DNA from 3 places in the Streptomyces sp. NPDC049837 genome. Region 3 is predicted to be linked to each of the others. Evidence: riboswitches for the same ligand, from Rfam matches in the RefSeq annotation. Region 3 holds a riboswitch; each other region holds the start of a gene.
What was found. Region 3 has a riboswitch for cobalamin ahead of AB0J57_RS02545 (ABC transporter substrate-binding protein). Riboswitches for the same ligand answer to the same signal wherever they lie in the genome.
Positions count from the first base shown of each region.

Region 1: another riboswitch for cobalamin. It lies ahead of AB0J57_RS07200 (energy-coupling factor ABC transporter permease); the one in region 3 lies ahead of AB0J57_RS02545 (ABC transporter substrate-binding protein).
Region 2: another riboswitch for cobalamin. It lies ahead of AB0J57_RS06365 (ABC transporter substrate-binding protein); the one in region 3 lies ahead of AB0J57_RS02545 (ABC transporter substrate-binding protein).

Region 1 covers NZ_JBFAMP010000002.1:593,413-598,309, reverse strand. The annotation lists gene dhaK (dihydroxyacetone kinase subunit DhaK) at 1-961, shown strand, start outside; gene dhaL (dihydroxyacetone kinase subunit DhaL) at 970-1,584, shown strand; gene dhaM (dihydroxyacetone kinase phosphoryl donor subunit DhaM) at 1,581-1,985, shown strand; cobalamin riboswitch at 2,024-2,269, shown strand; gene AB0J57_RS07200 (energy-coupling factor ABC transporter permease) at 2,299-2,982, shown strand; gene AB0J57_RS07195 (energy-coupling factor ABC transporter substrate-binding protein) at 2,979-3,422, shown strand; gene cbiQ (cobalt ECF transporter T component CbiQ) at 3,429-4,178, shown strand; gene AB0J57_RS07185 (ATP-binding cassette domain-containing protein) at 4,175-4,897, shown strand, end outside.
Region 2 covers NZ_JBFAMP010000002.1:397,143-402,039, reverse strand. The annotation lists gene AB0J57_RS06375 (acyl-CoA dehydrogenase) at 1-78, shown strand, start outside; gene AB0J57_RS06370 ((2Fe-2S)-binding protein) at 53-922, opposite strand; cobalamin riboswitch at 899-1,084, shown strand; gene AB0J57_RS06365 (ABC transporter substrate-binding protein) at 1,114-2,172, shown strand; gene AB0J57_RS06360 (iron ABC transporter permease) at 2,169-3,272, shown strand; gene AB0J57_RS06355 (ABC transporter ATP-binding protein) at 3,269-4,087, shown strand; gene AB0J57_RS06350 (oxygenase MpaB family protein) at 4,345-4,897, shown strand, end outside.
Region 3 covers NZ_JBFAMP010000001.1:550,865-555,761, reverse strand. The annotation lists gene AB0J57_RS02560 (sugar isomerase) at 1-244, shown strand, start outside; gene AB0J57_RS02555 (ROK family protein) at 241-1,230, shown strand; gene AB0J57_RS02550 (class II fructose-bisphosphate aldolase) at 1,218-2,051, shown strand; cobalamin riboswitch at 2,069-2,265, shown strand; gene AB0J57_RS02545 (ABC transporter substrate-binding protein) at 2,304-3,335, shown strand; gene AB0J57_RS02540 (iron chelate uptake ABC transporter family permease subunit) at 3,332-4,345, shown strand; gene AB0J57_RS02535 (ABC transporter ATP-binding protein) at 4,342-4,897, shown strand, end outside.

The DNA of each region.
Region 1 (4,897 bases), on a different contig from region 3:
CGTCGCCGACGCGCTGCGCGGGATCGCGGCCGCGCATCCCGAACTCACCGTGGACGTGGAGAACCGGGTCGTCGTACGGCGCGACGCGCCGGTCGCCGGGAAGGTGGCCCTGGTGTCGGGGGGCGGGTCCGGGCACGAGCCGCTGCACGCCGGGTTCGTCGGGCCGGGGATGCTGGCGGCCGCCTGTCCCGGCGAGGTGTTCACCTCCCCCGTGCCGGACCAGATGGTGCGGGCGGCGGCGGCCGTGGACAGCGGGCAGGGCGTGCTGTTCGTCGTCAAGAACTACACCGGCGACGTCCTGAACTTCGAGATGGCGGCCGAGCTCGCCGAGGACGAGGGCGTGCAGGTCGCCAAGGTCCTGGTGGACGACGACGTGGCCGTGTCGGACAGTACGTACACGGCGGGGCGGCGCGGGACCGGAGCGACGCTGTTCGTGGAGAAGATCGCGGGCGCGGCCGCCGAGGAGGGTGCCCCGCTGGAGCGGGTGGAGGCGATCGCCCGCCGGGTGAACGCGAGTTCGCGCAGTTTCGGCGTGGCGCTGAGCGCCTGCTCCACGCCCGCGAAGGGCAGCCCGACGTTCGACCTGCCACCCGGTGAGCTGGAGTTGGGCATCGGGATCCACGGCGAGCCGGGCCGGGAGCGGCGGCCCATGATGACCGCGCGGGAGATCGCCGACTTCGCGGTGGACGCCGTGCTGGAGGACCTGAGGCCGAGCGGCCCGGTGATGGTGCTCGTCAACGGCATGGGGGCGACGCCGTTGCTGGAGCTGTACGGGTTCAACGCCGAGGTCCAGCGGGTGCTGGGCGAGCGGGGCGTGGCCGTGGCCCGTACGCTGGTCGGCAACTACGTGACCTCGCTCGACATGGCCGGCTGCTCGGTGACCCTGTGCCAGGCGGACGAGGAAATGCTGCGGCTGTGGGACGCGCCGGTGCGGACGGCCGCACTGCGGTGGGGAATGTGAGGCCCGTGATGCTCGACGCGGAGTTCTTCCGGCGCTGGATGACGACCGCGGCCGCCGCCGTGGACCGGGAGGCCGGCCGGCTCACCGAGCTGGACTCGGCGATCGGTGACGCCGACCACGGGGCCAATCTGCAACGCGGTTTCGCCGCGGTGGTCAAGGCCCTGGAGGACGAGCCGCCCGGCACGCCGGGGGCCGTGCTCACGCTCGCGGGGCGGCAGCTCATCTCGACGGTCGGCGGCGCGTCGGGTCCCTTGTACGGGACGCTGCTGCGGCGCACCGGCAAGGCGCTGGGCGACGCCGCCGAGGTGGCGCCGGTGCAGCTCGCCGAGGCGCTGCGCGCGGGTGTGGCGGCGGTGGCGCAGCTCGGCGGGGCGGCGGCCGGGGACAAGACGATGCTGGACGCGCTGGAGCCGGCCGTCGAGTCGCTGGCCGAGTCGCTCGGCGAGTCGTTCGCGGCGGCGGCCGAGGCCGCGAACCAGGGCGCCCTCGCGACCGTACCGATGCTCGCCCGCAAGGGCAGGGCCAGCTATCTCGGTGAGCGCAGCGTAGGTCACCAGGACCCGGGCGCCACGTCCTCGGCCCTGCTGATCGCCGCCCTCGCCGAGGCGGAGGGCACGCGGTGAGCGCGCGGGTGGGCATCGTGCTCGTCTCGCACAGCGCGGCGGTCGCGTCGTCCGTCGCCGAGCTGGCCCGTGGCCTCGCGGGCGGCGGCGGGACGGTGCCGGTGGCGGCGGCGGGCGGCACTCCGGACGGGGGGCTCGGCACCAGCGCGGAGCTGATCACCCAGGCGGCGACGGAGGTCGACGGCGGGGCGGGCGTGGCCGTCCTGGTGGACCTGGGCAGCGCGGTCCTGACGGTGAAGGCCCTGCTCGCGGAGGGCGACGAGCTGCCCGACGGTACGCGGCTGGTGGACGCTCCTTTCGTGGAGGGCGCGGTGGCGGCGGTGGTCACCGCGTCGGCGGGCGGTGACCTGGACGCGGTGGTGACGGCCGCGTCGGAGGCGTACGGCTACCGCAAGGAGTGACGGCGTCCGGTGGGTGCAGCCGGTGCCCGCACCGGTGTGCGGGTTGTGATGTACCTGGTCAAAGCACTACTGTCGCAGGGCCTTGGTGTACGGGAAACCGGTGCGGTACCGGTGCGGCCCTCGCCACTGTGATCGGGAAGTCCGGCTCCACTCCCTGGGAATCCACCCCGGGAAGCCACTGGAACACCGCGGGAGACCGCGGGGTCCGGGAAGGCGGAGTCGCGGCGGCATGCCCCCATGCCATCCCGTCAGCCAGGAGACCGGCCAGGGCGCGTTGTCCATCCACGAGGTGCTGGAGAGGGTCTCCCACATCATGCATATCGCCGAGGGGTATCTGCCCCCTGCGCACGCGGTCGCCTGGACCGTCGCCGCCGCTCCCTTCGTCGCCCATGGCGTCCGGGCCCTGACCCGGGAGGTCAAGGCCAATCCCGAATCGACTCTCCTGCTCGGCGCGTCCGGTGCCTTCACCTTTGTCCTGTCCGCCCTGAAGATCCCTTCGGTGACGGGCAGTTGCTCGCACCCGACCGGTACGGGACTGGGCGCGATCCTGTTCCGGCCGCCGATCATGGCGGTGCTGGGCACCATCACGCTGCTCTTCCAGGCGCTGCTGCTGGCGCACGGCGGCCTGACGACCCTGGGCGCCAACGCCTTCTCGATGGCGATCGTCGGGCCGTGGGCGGGCTTCGGCACCTACTGGCTGCTGCGCCGCTTCGACGTGCCGCTGATGGTGAGCGTCTTCTTCGGCGCGTTCGTCGCCGACCTGTCCACGTACTGCGTCACCAGCGTGCAGCTCGCGCTGGCGTTCCCGGACCCGGGCAGCGGTGTCGCCGGTGCGCTGGCGAAGTTCGGCGGGATCTTCGCCGTCACGCAGATTCCGCTGGCCGTCAGCGAGGGCCTGCTCACCGTGCTGGTGATGCGGCTGCTGATGCAGTCCAGCAAGGGCGATCTGGCCCGCCTCGGTGTCCTGCCGGTGAAGAAGGAGGCCGTGGTCCGATGAGCCGTAACGCCAGGATCAACACACTGCTGCTGCTCGTCGTGGTGGCGCTCGCCGTCCTCCCGCTCGCGCTGGGCATGGGCGACCACAAGGAGGAGCCGTTCACGGGCGCCGACGCCCAGGCCGAGACGGCCATCACCGAGCTGAAGCCGGATTACGAGCCGTGGTTCAGCCCGCTGTACGAACCGCCGTCGGGTGAGGTGGAGTCCGCGCTGTTCGCGCTCCAGGCCGCCATCGGGGCGGGCGTGCTGGCGTACTACTTCGGTCTGCGGCGCGGTCGCCGGCAGGGCGAGGCGCAGGCGCGCGCGGGCGCCGGCACGGCCGATGCCGGTGCCTCGGACGCCAAGGCCGCGGACGTGGCGGTGGCAACCGAGGGCGCCTCGCTCGCTGACGCGGGCGGCGCCGACGCCCCGGGCGCCGGCGACCGGCAGCCCTCCGCGTAGCCGCCGGTGCTGCCGATCGACGCGGCGGCGCACAGCAGTCGCTGGCGCCGCCGTCACCCGTGCGAGAAGGCCGTGCTCGGCTTCGGCCTGACGGTGCTGGCGATCTGTCTGCCGCCGTGGCCGGGTGCCGTCCTGGTGGCGGCCGCCACCCTGGCGGTGCTGCTCGGCCCGGCCGGGGTCGCGCCCCGGCAGTTGTGGCGGGCGTGGCGCATCCCGCTCGGCTTCTGCGTGACGGGCGCGGTGCCGCTGCTGTTCCAGGTGGGCGGGGCGGGCGGGCTGGTCTCGCCGGCACCGGACGGGCCGGTGCACGCGGGACAGTTGCTGCTGCGCACGTCGGCGGCCTCGCTGGGCGTGCTGCTGTTCGCGTTCACCACGCCGGTGTCCGACGTGCTGCCCCGGCTGGTGCGGGCCGGGGTGCCGGCCGCGGTGGTGGACGTGGCGCTGGTGATGTACCGGATCAGTTTCCTGCTGCTGGACGCGGTGCGGCGGGTCCGGGAGGCGCAGACGGCGCGGCTCGGGCTGACCAGCCGGGCGGCCGCCTGGCGTTCACTCGCGGGCCTGGGCGCGACGGCGTTCGTGCGCGCCTTCGACCGGGCGGCGCGGCTCCAGACGGGGCTGGCCGGGCGCGGTTACGACGGCACGCTGCGGGTGCTGGTGCCGCGGGCGGTCGTTTCCGGGCGGTTCCTGGGCGCGAGCGGGGCGCTGCTGGCGGGTCTCGTCGCCCTCACCTACGTACTCGAAAGGCTGCTGCCGTGACTCCTTCCGCCGTCGTGGAGCTCGTCGGTGCGGGGTACGCCTACGAGGACGGCCCCGCCGTCCTCCGGGGCGTCGACTTCGCCGTGCCCGAGGGACGGTCCATCGCGCTGCTCGGCCGCAACGGCAGCGGCAAGACGACGATGCTGCGGCTGCTGAGCGGTGGCCTGCGGTGCGCGAGCGGGCGGCTGCGCCTGGAGGGGCGGGACGTGTCGTACGACAGGGCGGGGCTGACCCGCCTCCGTACGACGGTGCAGCTCGTCGTGCAGGACCCGGACGACCAGCTCTTCGCGGCGTCCGTGGGCCAGGACGTGTCGTTCGGCCCGATGAACCTGGGTCTTTCGGAGCCGGAGGTGCGCGAGCGGGTGCGCGAGGCCCTGGAGGCGCTGGACATCACGGCGCTGGAGGACCGCCCGACGCACCTGCTGTCGTACGGGCAGCGCAAGCGGGCCGCCATCGCGGGCGCGGTCGCCATGCGGCCCCGGGTCCTCGTGCTCGACGAGCCGACGGCCGGCCTCGACCCGCACGGCCAGGAACGGCTGCTGACCGTCCTGGACCGGCTGGGCGCCTCCGGCACGACGGTCGTCATGGCCACGCACGACGTGGACCTGGCGCTGCGCTGGGCCGACGACGCGGCCGTCCTCACCCCCGACGGCCTGCGCACCGGGCCGGTCGCCGAACTCCTGGCCGACCAGGCACTCCTGGACGCGGCCCGCCTGCGC
Region 2 (4,897 bases), on a different contig from region 3:
ACGGCCGACCGCTCCACGGCTCACCGGCTCCGCGACATCGGTGAGCACTACCTCAACGGGGCGTACCGGCCGGGTTGAGGACGCACTCGGCGCAGTAACCGGCTCCGGGCACGCGGTAGTAGAGGCAGCAGCTACGGCGCCGGTACGTCAGCGGCCTGGCGGTGAAGGCGCCGGCGCTGGCGAGCGGTTCGCGTGCCAGCAGGGCGGTGACCAGCGGCAGCGGGGGGTAGGGTGCCTCGGGGGCATGGGCGGTGAGCACCCGGACGGCGCCGATGAGCGCGGAGGCGGCGTTGCCCCGCAACACGTGCGGGGACAGCGCGGAGTGCTCCCGCAGCGCGTCGCCCAGCGGCAGCAGGTTGCGTACGACGACGGTCCCGTGCAGGGCCAGGGGCAGGTCGTCACCCGCCACCCAGGACACCTCCGGCAGCCACAGGTCGATCGGGCCGGACTCGGCCGGGCGCCACCACAGGCGGTCGGGCGCGAGGTCGGGCGCGCGCCCGGTGAGCGCGGCGGTGGCCAGGGCGACCGACCACAGCCGGGCGGCCGTCCCGATGTGCAGGGTCGAGGCGGCGACCCGCCGCTGCCCGGCCCCGAGCCGCTGCCCGGTGCCGAGCCGCCGGCCGACCGCCGCCACGTACGCGTCCAGCGCCCCGTCCCGGTCCGTGTACAGGTCGGTGAGCGGCCGGAAGCGTGCGGCGTCGGCGCGGGGCCCCCACGCCACGGCGAAGTAGGGGCCGACGGCTCGGACCCGTGCGAGGACGTCGGGGCTGGGACCGCCGTCCGGCGACGATCCGTCACACACGCGCGGGCACACGGGTGCCACCGTCCTCTCGGTCGTGGGGTCGAAGGCAGGATGGCAGAAGCACCGCGCCGCACACCAGGTCCGCCCGGTGTCACCGGCCACGTAGTATCGCCTGGTCATCACCGCGACGGGAGACAGGAAGCCGGTGCGATTCCGGCACGGTCCCGCCACTGTGACCGGGGAGTGGAACCCTTCGAGAAGGCCACTGCGCACCACGCGCGGGAAGGCCGGGGGAACGTCGATCCGGGAGTCAGGACACTGGCCTGTCGCGGGCCCGTTCCGAGGAGCGCGGACTCCCCAGGAGGCTTTACGTGTACGACGGCACGCCCCGTCCCCATTTGTTCCCCCGTTCCCTTTTCTCCCCCGCCCGCCCGCGCCGCCGCGCCGGGCGCGCCGTGGCGCTGGCCGTCGCCCTGTCGGCGACCCTGCTGGCCGGCTGCGGCGGCCCCGAGCGGGCAGCCGACGACCGGAAGGCCACCGCGCCGTCCGGGCAGGGCTTCCCGGTCACCATCGACAATTGCGGCACCCGCACGACGTACGACAAGCCGCCCTCCCGGGTGGTCACCATCCACCAGCACCCGGCCGAACTGATGCTGGCACTGGGGCTGAAGGACCGGATGGTCGGCACCGCCTTCCCCGACTCTGCCGTCCTGCCCCAGTTCCGGAAGGACTTCGAGGCCATCCCGGAGCTGGCGGAGAAGGAACCGTCCTTCGAGAAGGTCCTGGAGGCCGGGCCGGACTTCGTCTACGGCGGCTACGGCAGCGCGTTCGCCGAGAACGAGGGCCGCTCCCGCAAGGCGTTCGCCGACGCGGGCATCGACACCTACCTCAACCGCGAGTACTGCGGGAAGAAGCGGGTGTCCATGCAGGACACCTACGACGAGATCCGCACCATCGGCTCGGTCTTCGGCGTGCGGGACCGCGCCGACCGGCTCGTCGCCGACCTCCAGGGACGTATCGCCAGGACCACCGAGGCGGTGAAGGGCGCGCCCGCCGTGCCCGTGTTCGTGTACGACAGCGGCGACAAGTCGGCGTTCACGGCGGGCGGCAAGAGCCTGGGCACCGAGATCATCCGGCTGGCCGGCGGCCGGAACGTCTTCGACGACCTCGACGAGGTCTTCGGGGACGCCTCCTGGGAGCAGGTCGTGGCCCGCAAGCCCGAGGTGATCGCCATCTACGACTACGCGGGCGCCGACAACGTGGAGCGGAAGAAGAAGTTCCTGCTCTCGCAGCCGGCCCTCGCGGACGTCCCGGCCGTGAAGAACAAGCGGTTCGTGGTGCTGCCGCTGACCGCGACCCTGGTCGGCGTACGGCCGCCGTACGCGGTCGAGGACCTGGCGCGCGCACTGCACCCGGAGAGGTTCCGGTGACGGGCCCGGCGAAGGCCACGACCGGTCCCGCGCCCACCGGCCGCCCGCAGCGGCGGAGCGAACCCGCCTTCGCCGTGACCCTTGCCGTCCTCGGCGTCCTGCTCCTGGCGTCGGTCACGGCGGGCATGGCCATCGGTTCGGTCCACGTACCGCCCGGCGAGGTGTGGGGCATCGTGACGCACGCGCTGGGCGCCGACTGGTCGGAGCCGGTGTGGTCCCGGGCGCGCGAGACGATCGTCCTGGACGTGAGGGCGCCGCGTGTGCTCCTCGGGGCGGTGACGGGCGCCGGGCTCGCGGTGGTGGGCACCGCCATGCAGGCGCTGGTGCGCAACCCGCTCGCGGAGCCGTACCTGCTGGGTGTGTCGTCGGGCGCGTCGCTGGGTGCCGTCGTGGTGATCGTCTTCGGGGTGAGCCTGTTCGGGCCGGTGTCGCTGTCGGTGGCCGCGTTCGCCGGGGCGCTGCTCACGCTGCTGCTCGTGTACAGCACGGCGCGCGCAGGCGGCCGTATCACCTCGGTGCGGCTCGTGCTGTCGGGCGTGGCCGTCGCGGCGGTGCTCACGGCCGTGATGGACCTGCTGCTGCTCACCTCCGACCGGGGCAACGAGGCGCGTGCCGTGCTCGCCTGGACGCTCGGCGGCCTGGGCGGCGTCCAGTGGGGCACGCTGTGGCTGCCGGCCGCCGCCCTGCTGGCCGGCATCGGTGTCCTGCTGGTGCAGGCGCGCTCGCTGAACCTGCTGCTGGCGGGCGAGGAGGCGGCCACGACGATGGGGCTGGACGTGGCGCGGTTCCGGGCCCGGATGTTCGTCCTGCTGTCGCTGGTCACCGGCGTGCTGGTGGCGGCGGCCGGGCCGATCGGCTTCGTCGGCCTGATGCTGCCGCACATCGTGCGGCTCTTCGTCGGCGGGGACCACCGCCGGGTGCTGCCGACGGCCGCGCTGGCCGGGGCGGTGTTCCTCGTCTGGGCCGACATCGCCGCCCGTACGGTCGCCGCGCCGATGGAGATCCCCGTCGGTGTCCTGACGGCGCTGTGCGGCGGGCCGTTCTTCCTGTGGCTGATGCACCGGGACGCCCGGCGGGACACCGGCGGAGGTGTGGGATGACCGCGACCGAGCTGACCGTCGAGGGCGTCACGCTCAGCGCCGGAGCGCGCCGTCTCGTACGGGACGTGTCCCTGACCGCCCGGCCCGGTGAGGTGATCGGCCTGGTGGGTCCCAACGGCAGCGGCAAGTCCAGTCTGCTGCGCGCCGTTTACCGCGTCCTGCGCCCCGATTCCGGGTGCGTACGGGTGGACGGGGCCGACGCCTGGTCGCTGCCGGTGCGGCGGCTGGCCCGTACGCTGGCCGCGGTGGTGCAGGAGTCGGGCGCGGACTTCGACCTGACCGTGCGGGAGGTCGTCGCCATGGGCCGTACGCCGCACAAGCGGCTGCTGGACGGCGACACCGCCGAGGACGCCCGGTTCATCGCGGCGGCCCTCGCCTCGGTGGACGCGGCCGGCCTCGCCGACCGGTCCTTCGGCCGCCTTTCGGGCGGCGAACGCCAGCGGGTGCTCATCGCCCGCGCCCTGGCCCAGCGGCCCGCGCTGCTGGTGCTCGACGAACCGACCAACCACCTGGACGTCCGGCACCAGTTGGAGGTGCTCGGTCTCCTGCGGCGGCTCCCGGCGACGGTCCTGGTGGCGCTCCATGACCTGAACCTCGCCGCCTACTACTGCGACCGCCTCTACGTCCTGTGCGACGGCGAGGTCCACGCGTCCGGCCCGCCCGCCGAGGTGCTCACCGCGCGGCTGCTGGCCGAGGTGTACGGCGTGCGGGGCGAGGTGGCCGTCCATCCGCGCACCGGTGCGCCCCAGGTGACGTTCCTCCCCGAGGAGCCCGCCGAACGGGCCGGGACGGCGGTGGACCACCACGCCCCGTGATGGTGCGGTGCGGTTGCTACGCCGGGCCGGGCTCCCGGGGCCCGGCCCGGCGCCCCGGGGGGCCCGGCGTCACGACCGCGGCGCGGCGGAACGCGCCCCCTTCGTGCGCCGGGCGCACTTCCACGTACCCCTGATGGGGCATCGCGGGCCCGTCCTGGCAACGGAAAGATCGCGAACGGTGATCTTGCCCGACAGCCGGGCCGAGGGCCGGGGACCAGCGGCCCCATACCACTGACCAACGAGGACGGAGCGTCACTGTGGCATTGACGACCACGAACATCGCGGCCGAGATGGAGGCCGCGAGCAAGGCCGGGGACCCGGCCGCCGACGAGCTGGTGTCCGACCTGATCGACAACCGGGAGGTCGACGGGGTCAACGGCCTGTTCCGCACCATCAGCACCCTGGGCCCCAAGCAGGACTACTCGCGGCTGCCCGAGCGGCTCGCCCAGTTCCTGAAGCAGGCCGAGAAGGAACCGCCGGGCTGGAGCGAGGCGGACATCAAGGCGGCGGAGGGCTTCTTCGAGAACCACCACGGAGAAGCGTCCATGCTCCAGGGCACCGTCGGCCTGATCGGCACCTACCTCTCCCCCACCGGGGCGTTCACGCTGCGCTCCACCGGACGCCTGGGCGGCGTCAAGGGCCCGGGCAGGCGCCTCGCCCAGTCCTCACGGCTGTTCATCGACATGGGCAACGAGGGCGCCCTGCGTGACGGAACGCTGAAGGCGACCGTGACCAAGGTGCGCATGGTCCACGCGTCGGTGCGGCAGTTGCACAAGAAGAGCGGCGAGTGGGACTACGCCAAGTGGGGCG
Region 3 (4,897 bases):
GTACGTCTCCGTCTCCCCGGCCGACCCGCTCGCCGAACTGGTGCGCGCCCAGCGCCTCGCGGTCGCCCTGGCCGGCCGGCGCGGCCTCGACCCCGACCGGCCCCGCCACCTCACCCGCTCCGTCGTCCTGGCCGACGCCGACGCCGACGCCGACGCCGACGCCGACGCCGACGCCGACGCCGACGCCGGGGCGGGAGCCGGGGCCGGGGCGGGAGCCGGGGCCGGCGTCCGGGTGGAGTCATGACGGTCATCGCCCTGGACGTCGGAGGCACGTACATCAAGGGCGGCGTACTCTCCGACGACGGCACCCTGCGCCACACCGAGCGCTGGTGCACGCGGGCGGACCGGGGCCCGGACGCCGTCCTGGAGACCGTGCTCGCCCGCGCCGCCGAACTGGCCGAACGCTGCCCGGCGGCCGAGGCGGCCGGGGTCGTCGTTCCCGGCATCGTCGACGAGTACGACGGCGTCTCCGTCCTCGCCACCAACCTCGGCTGGCGCGACGTACCCGTCAAGGACTGGCTGGCCGAACACCTCGACCTGCCCGTCGCGTTCGGGCACGACGTCCGGGCCGGCGGCCTCGCGGAGGCCAGGGCCGGCGCCGGGCGGGGCTGCGGCGACTTCCTCTTCGTGCCGGTCGGCACCGGGATCGCCGCCGCCGTGTTCACCGGGGGCCGGGCCCGGGCCCTGACCGGTGGCCATGGCGGCGCCGGGGAGCTGGGGCACCTCGTGGTGCGGCCCGGGGGAGAACGCTGCCACTGCGGCGCGCGGGGCTGCCTGGAGACCGTGGCGTCCGCCTCCGCCATCGCCCGCCGCTACTCCCGTGCCACCGGCCGGTGCGGCATCACCGCCAGGGACGTCCAGGGCCGGGCCCAAGCGGGGGACGCCAAGGCCGCCGCCATCTGGTCCGAGGCGGTCGAGGCCCTCGCCGACGCGCTGACCACCGCGATCACCCTGTACGACCCGGAGCGCGTCGTCATCGGCGGCGGCCTGTCCGGGGCCGGCGAGTCCTGTCTCGCCCCCTTGCGCGCCGCGCTCGCCGAACGCCTCACGTTCCAGGCCCGCTTCCGGGCCGTGCCCCAGGTCGTCGCGGCCCGGCTCGGCGACCGGGCGGGCTGCATGGGCGCGGCGTACCTCGCCCAGGACCTCCTGGCCCGCCGTTCGGGAGCGGTGTCGCCGTCACCCTCAACGCCCCTGCCCCGTACACCAGGAGAAGCACCATGCCCCTCGTAGGGACGGCCGACATCGTCACCCCCGCCGCACGCGCCGGAAGGGGCGTCGGGGCCTTCAACGTCATCCAGCTCGAACACGCCGAGGCCATCGTGGCGGGCGCCGAAGCGGCGGGCGCCCCCGTGGTCCTCCAGATCAGCGAGAACGCCGCCCGCTACCACGGCGCGCTCACCCCGATCGGCACGGCGACGCTGGCCGTCGCCCGCGCCGCGACGGTTCCGGTGGCCGTCCACCTGGACCACGCGACCTCGCCGGAGCTCGTCGCCGAAGCGGTGTCGCTGGGCTTCACGTCGGTGATGTACGACGCATCGACCCTGCCGTACGAGGAGAACGTCCGCGCCATGGCCGGCATACGGGCCCGCTGCCACGCGTCCGGTGTCTGGGTGGAGGCCGAACTGGGCGAGGTCGGCGGCAAGGACGGCGTGCACGCCCCGGGCGCCCGCACCGACCCGGACGAGGCGGCGGCCTTCGTCGCGGCCACGGGCGTGGACGCCCTGGCGGTGGCCGTGGGCACCTCGCACGCCATGCTCACCCGCGACGCCGCACCGGACTTCGCCCTGATCGCCGCGCTGCGTACCGCCGTCCCCGTACCCCTGGTGCTGCACGGCTCGTCGGGGGTCGCGGACCACGGCCTCGCCACGGCCGTGGGCCACGGCATGACCAAGGTCAACATCGCCACCCACCTGAACCGGGTCTTCACCGGCGCCGCCCGCCGGGCTCTCGACGCGGACCCCATGGTGGCCGACACACGCCACTACCTCGGTGCCGGGCGTACGGCCATGGCCCATGAGGTCACCCGCCTGCTCGGAGTCCTCGGCGCGTGAGCGCGAGTGGGCACCCGTGGTAGCTTGCGCAGGCCAGTCGTACTCCGTACGCGTGTACGTGAGTCAGGGAATCCGGTGCGAATCCGGAACTGACGCGCAGCGGTGAGGGTGACGGGCGTGGCAACCACAGCCACTGGGCCGGAGACCGGCCCGGGAAGGCGCCGCGCCCGGATGATCCCGAGTCCGAAGACCTGCTGGCGAACACGTACGGACGGGCCCCGCGCATGGGCCCTCGACGCTGAGGACTTCGCTGTGCCCATCACACGCCCGACCGCCTCGTTCGCCGCGCTCCTGTGCGGAGCCCTCCTCCTGACCGGCTGCGGGGGTGCCTCCGGCACGTCCCCCTCACCGGCGCAGGCCGGCATCCGCGTACTGGACAACTGCGGACAGAAGGTGGAGATCAAGGGGGACGGGCCGCGCCGGGCCGTCTCGCTCAACCAGGGCACCACCGAGATCATGCTGTCCCTCGGTCTCGCCGACCGGATGGCCGGAACCGCCACCTGGACCGACCCCGTCATGAAGGGCCTGGAGAAGGCGAACGCGGGCGTGACCCGGCTCGCCGAGAACAACCCCTCCTTCGAGAAGGTCCTCGACACCGAACCCGACTTCGTCGCCGCCTCGTTCGCCTCCACCCTCGGCAAGGGCGGCGTGGCCACGCGCGAGCAGTTCGCGAAGCTCGGCGTGCCCACCTACCTTTCCCCGTCCGACTGCGTGGGCAAGGACAACAGCGGCGACGGTGACGGCGTCCGCACCAAGCCGCTGACCATGGACACCGTGTACGGGGAGGTACGCGACCTCGCCCGCGTCTTCGGTGAGGAGAAGCGCGGCGAGGACCTGGTCGCGAGCCTCACGTCGCGTGTCGCCAAGGCGACCAAGGGACTCGATGCCTCGAAGGTCACTCTGCTGTACTGGTTCTCCGACGCGAACTCCCCCTACATGGCCGGGTGCTGCGGCGCCCCCGGCGTCATCACCCGCGAAGTCGGCGCCAAGAACGTCTTCGACGACACCACCGAGGAATGGCCGCAGATCAACTGGGAGACCGTGGCCGACCGCAACCCCGACGTCCTGGTGATCGGCGACCTCACCCGCAAGGCCCAGACCGGGGAGAGCGCCGCCAAGAAGATCGAGTTCCTGGAGTCCAACCCGGTCACGAGGAACATGGACGCCGTCAAGCACAAGCGGTACGTCCTCCTCAGCGGCCAGGCCATGAACCCCACCATCCGCACGGTGGAGGGCATCGAACAGGTCGCCGCCGCGCTCCGCGAGTTCGGCCTGTCTAAGTGACCGCCGCCCTGCTGCGAACGGCGGCGGGGCTCGCGGCACTCGCCGCGTCCGTCGCCCTCGCCATCACCATCGGCCCGGCCGACATCGTCGTCGCCGACGTCTGGTCCGTCGTGGCGTCCCACCTCGGCGGGGACGCCTCCGGCCTCACACCGATCCGCGACGGGATCGTGTGGAACCTGCGGCTGCCGCGCACCCTGCTGGCCGCCGTGTGCGGTGCCGGGCTGGCGCTGTGCGGGGCGGTGATGCAGTCGCTGCTGCGCAACCCGCTCGCCGACCCCTTCGTCCTGGGTGTCTCGTCCGGGGCCTCCACCGGAGCGGTCGTCGTGGTCGTCCTCGGTGCCGGCGGCGGAGCCCTGTCCGTCTCCGGGGGCGCCTTCGTGGGCGCGGTGTGCTCGTTCGCCGCGATGCTGCTGCTGAGCCATACCCTGGGCGGAACCACCGACCGGGTCGTGCTGTCCGGCGTCGCCGCGATGCAGTTGTTCTCCGCGCTCACCTCCTTCGTCGTGGTCACGTCCGCCGACGCCGAAACGACGCGCGGCGTGCTGTTCTGGCTGCTCGGCTCGCTCAGCGGCGCCGGCTGGACCGACGTGTGGCTGTGCCTGGCCGCCCTCGCCCTCACGCTGGCCGTCTGCCTGGCCCACGGCAGGACGCTGGACGCCTTCGCCTTCGGCCAGGACGCGGCAGCCACCCTGGGCGTGAACGTCGGCCGGGCGCGGCTGGTGCTGCTCTGCGTCACCGCACTGCTCACGGCGGCCCTCGTCAGCTCGGCCGGCGCCATCGGCTTCGTCGGCCTGGTGCTGCCGCACGCCGCCCGCGCCCTCGTCGGCCCCGGACACGCCCGGCTGCTGCCCGCCGCCGCGCTGGGCGGAGCCGTCTTCCTGGTGTGGATCGACACCCTCGCCCGGACCGTCATCGAACCGCAGGAGGTGCCGGTCGGCGTCGTGACCTCACTGGTCGGCGTGCCCGCCTTCGTACTCGTCCTGTACCGCACCCGGAGAGCCCACCGATGACCCTCAGCGCCGATCACGTCTCACGCGCCGCCGCCGGCACACCGATCCTCGACGGCGTCAGCATCACGCCGCCCCCCGGAGTCATGACCGGCCTCCTCGGCCCCAACGGCTCGGGAAAGTCCACCCTGTTGCGCCTCCTCTGCGGCGTGCTGGCCCCCGCCTCCGGAGTGGTCACCCTCGACGGCAGGCCTCTGGGCAGCCTGCGCCGCAGGGACGTCGCCCGGCGGGTGGCCGTCGTCGAACAGCAGGCGGACACCCTCGTCGAGCTGACCGTCACCGACGTCGTACGGCTCGGGCGCATCCCGCACCGGCGCCCCTGGGCGCCCCCGGCGGAGGCGGACGAGCGGGCCGTCGGCGACGCCCTGGAACGCACCGGCCTCGCCGACCGGGCCGACCAGCCCTGGCACACCCTCTCCGGAGGCGAGCGCCAGCGCGTCCAGATCGCCCGCGCCCTGGCACAGGAGCCGCGCGAACTCCTCCTCGACGAGCCGACCAACCACCTCGACATCCAGCACCAGCACGAGCTGCTGCACCTCGTCCGCACACTCGCCA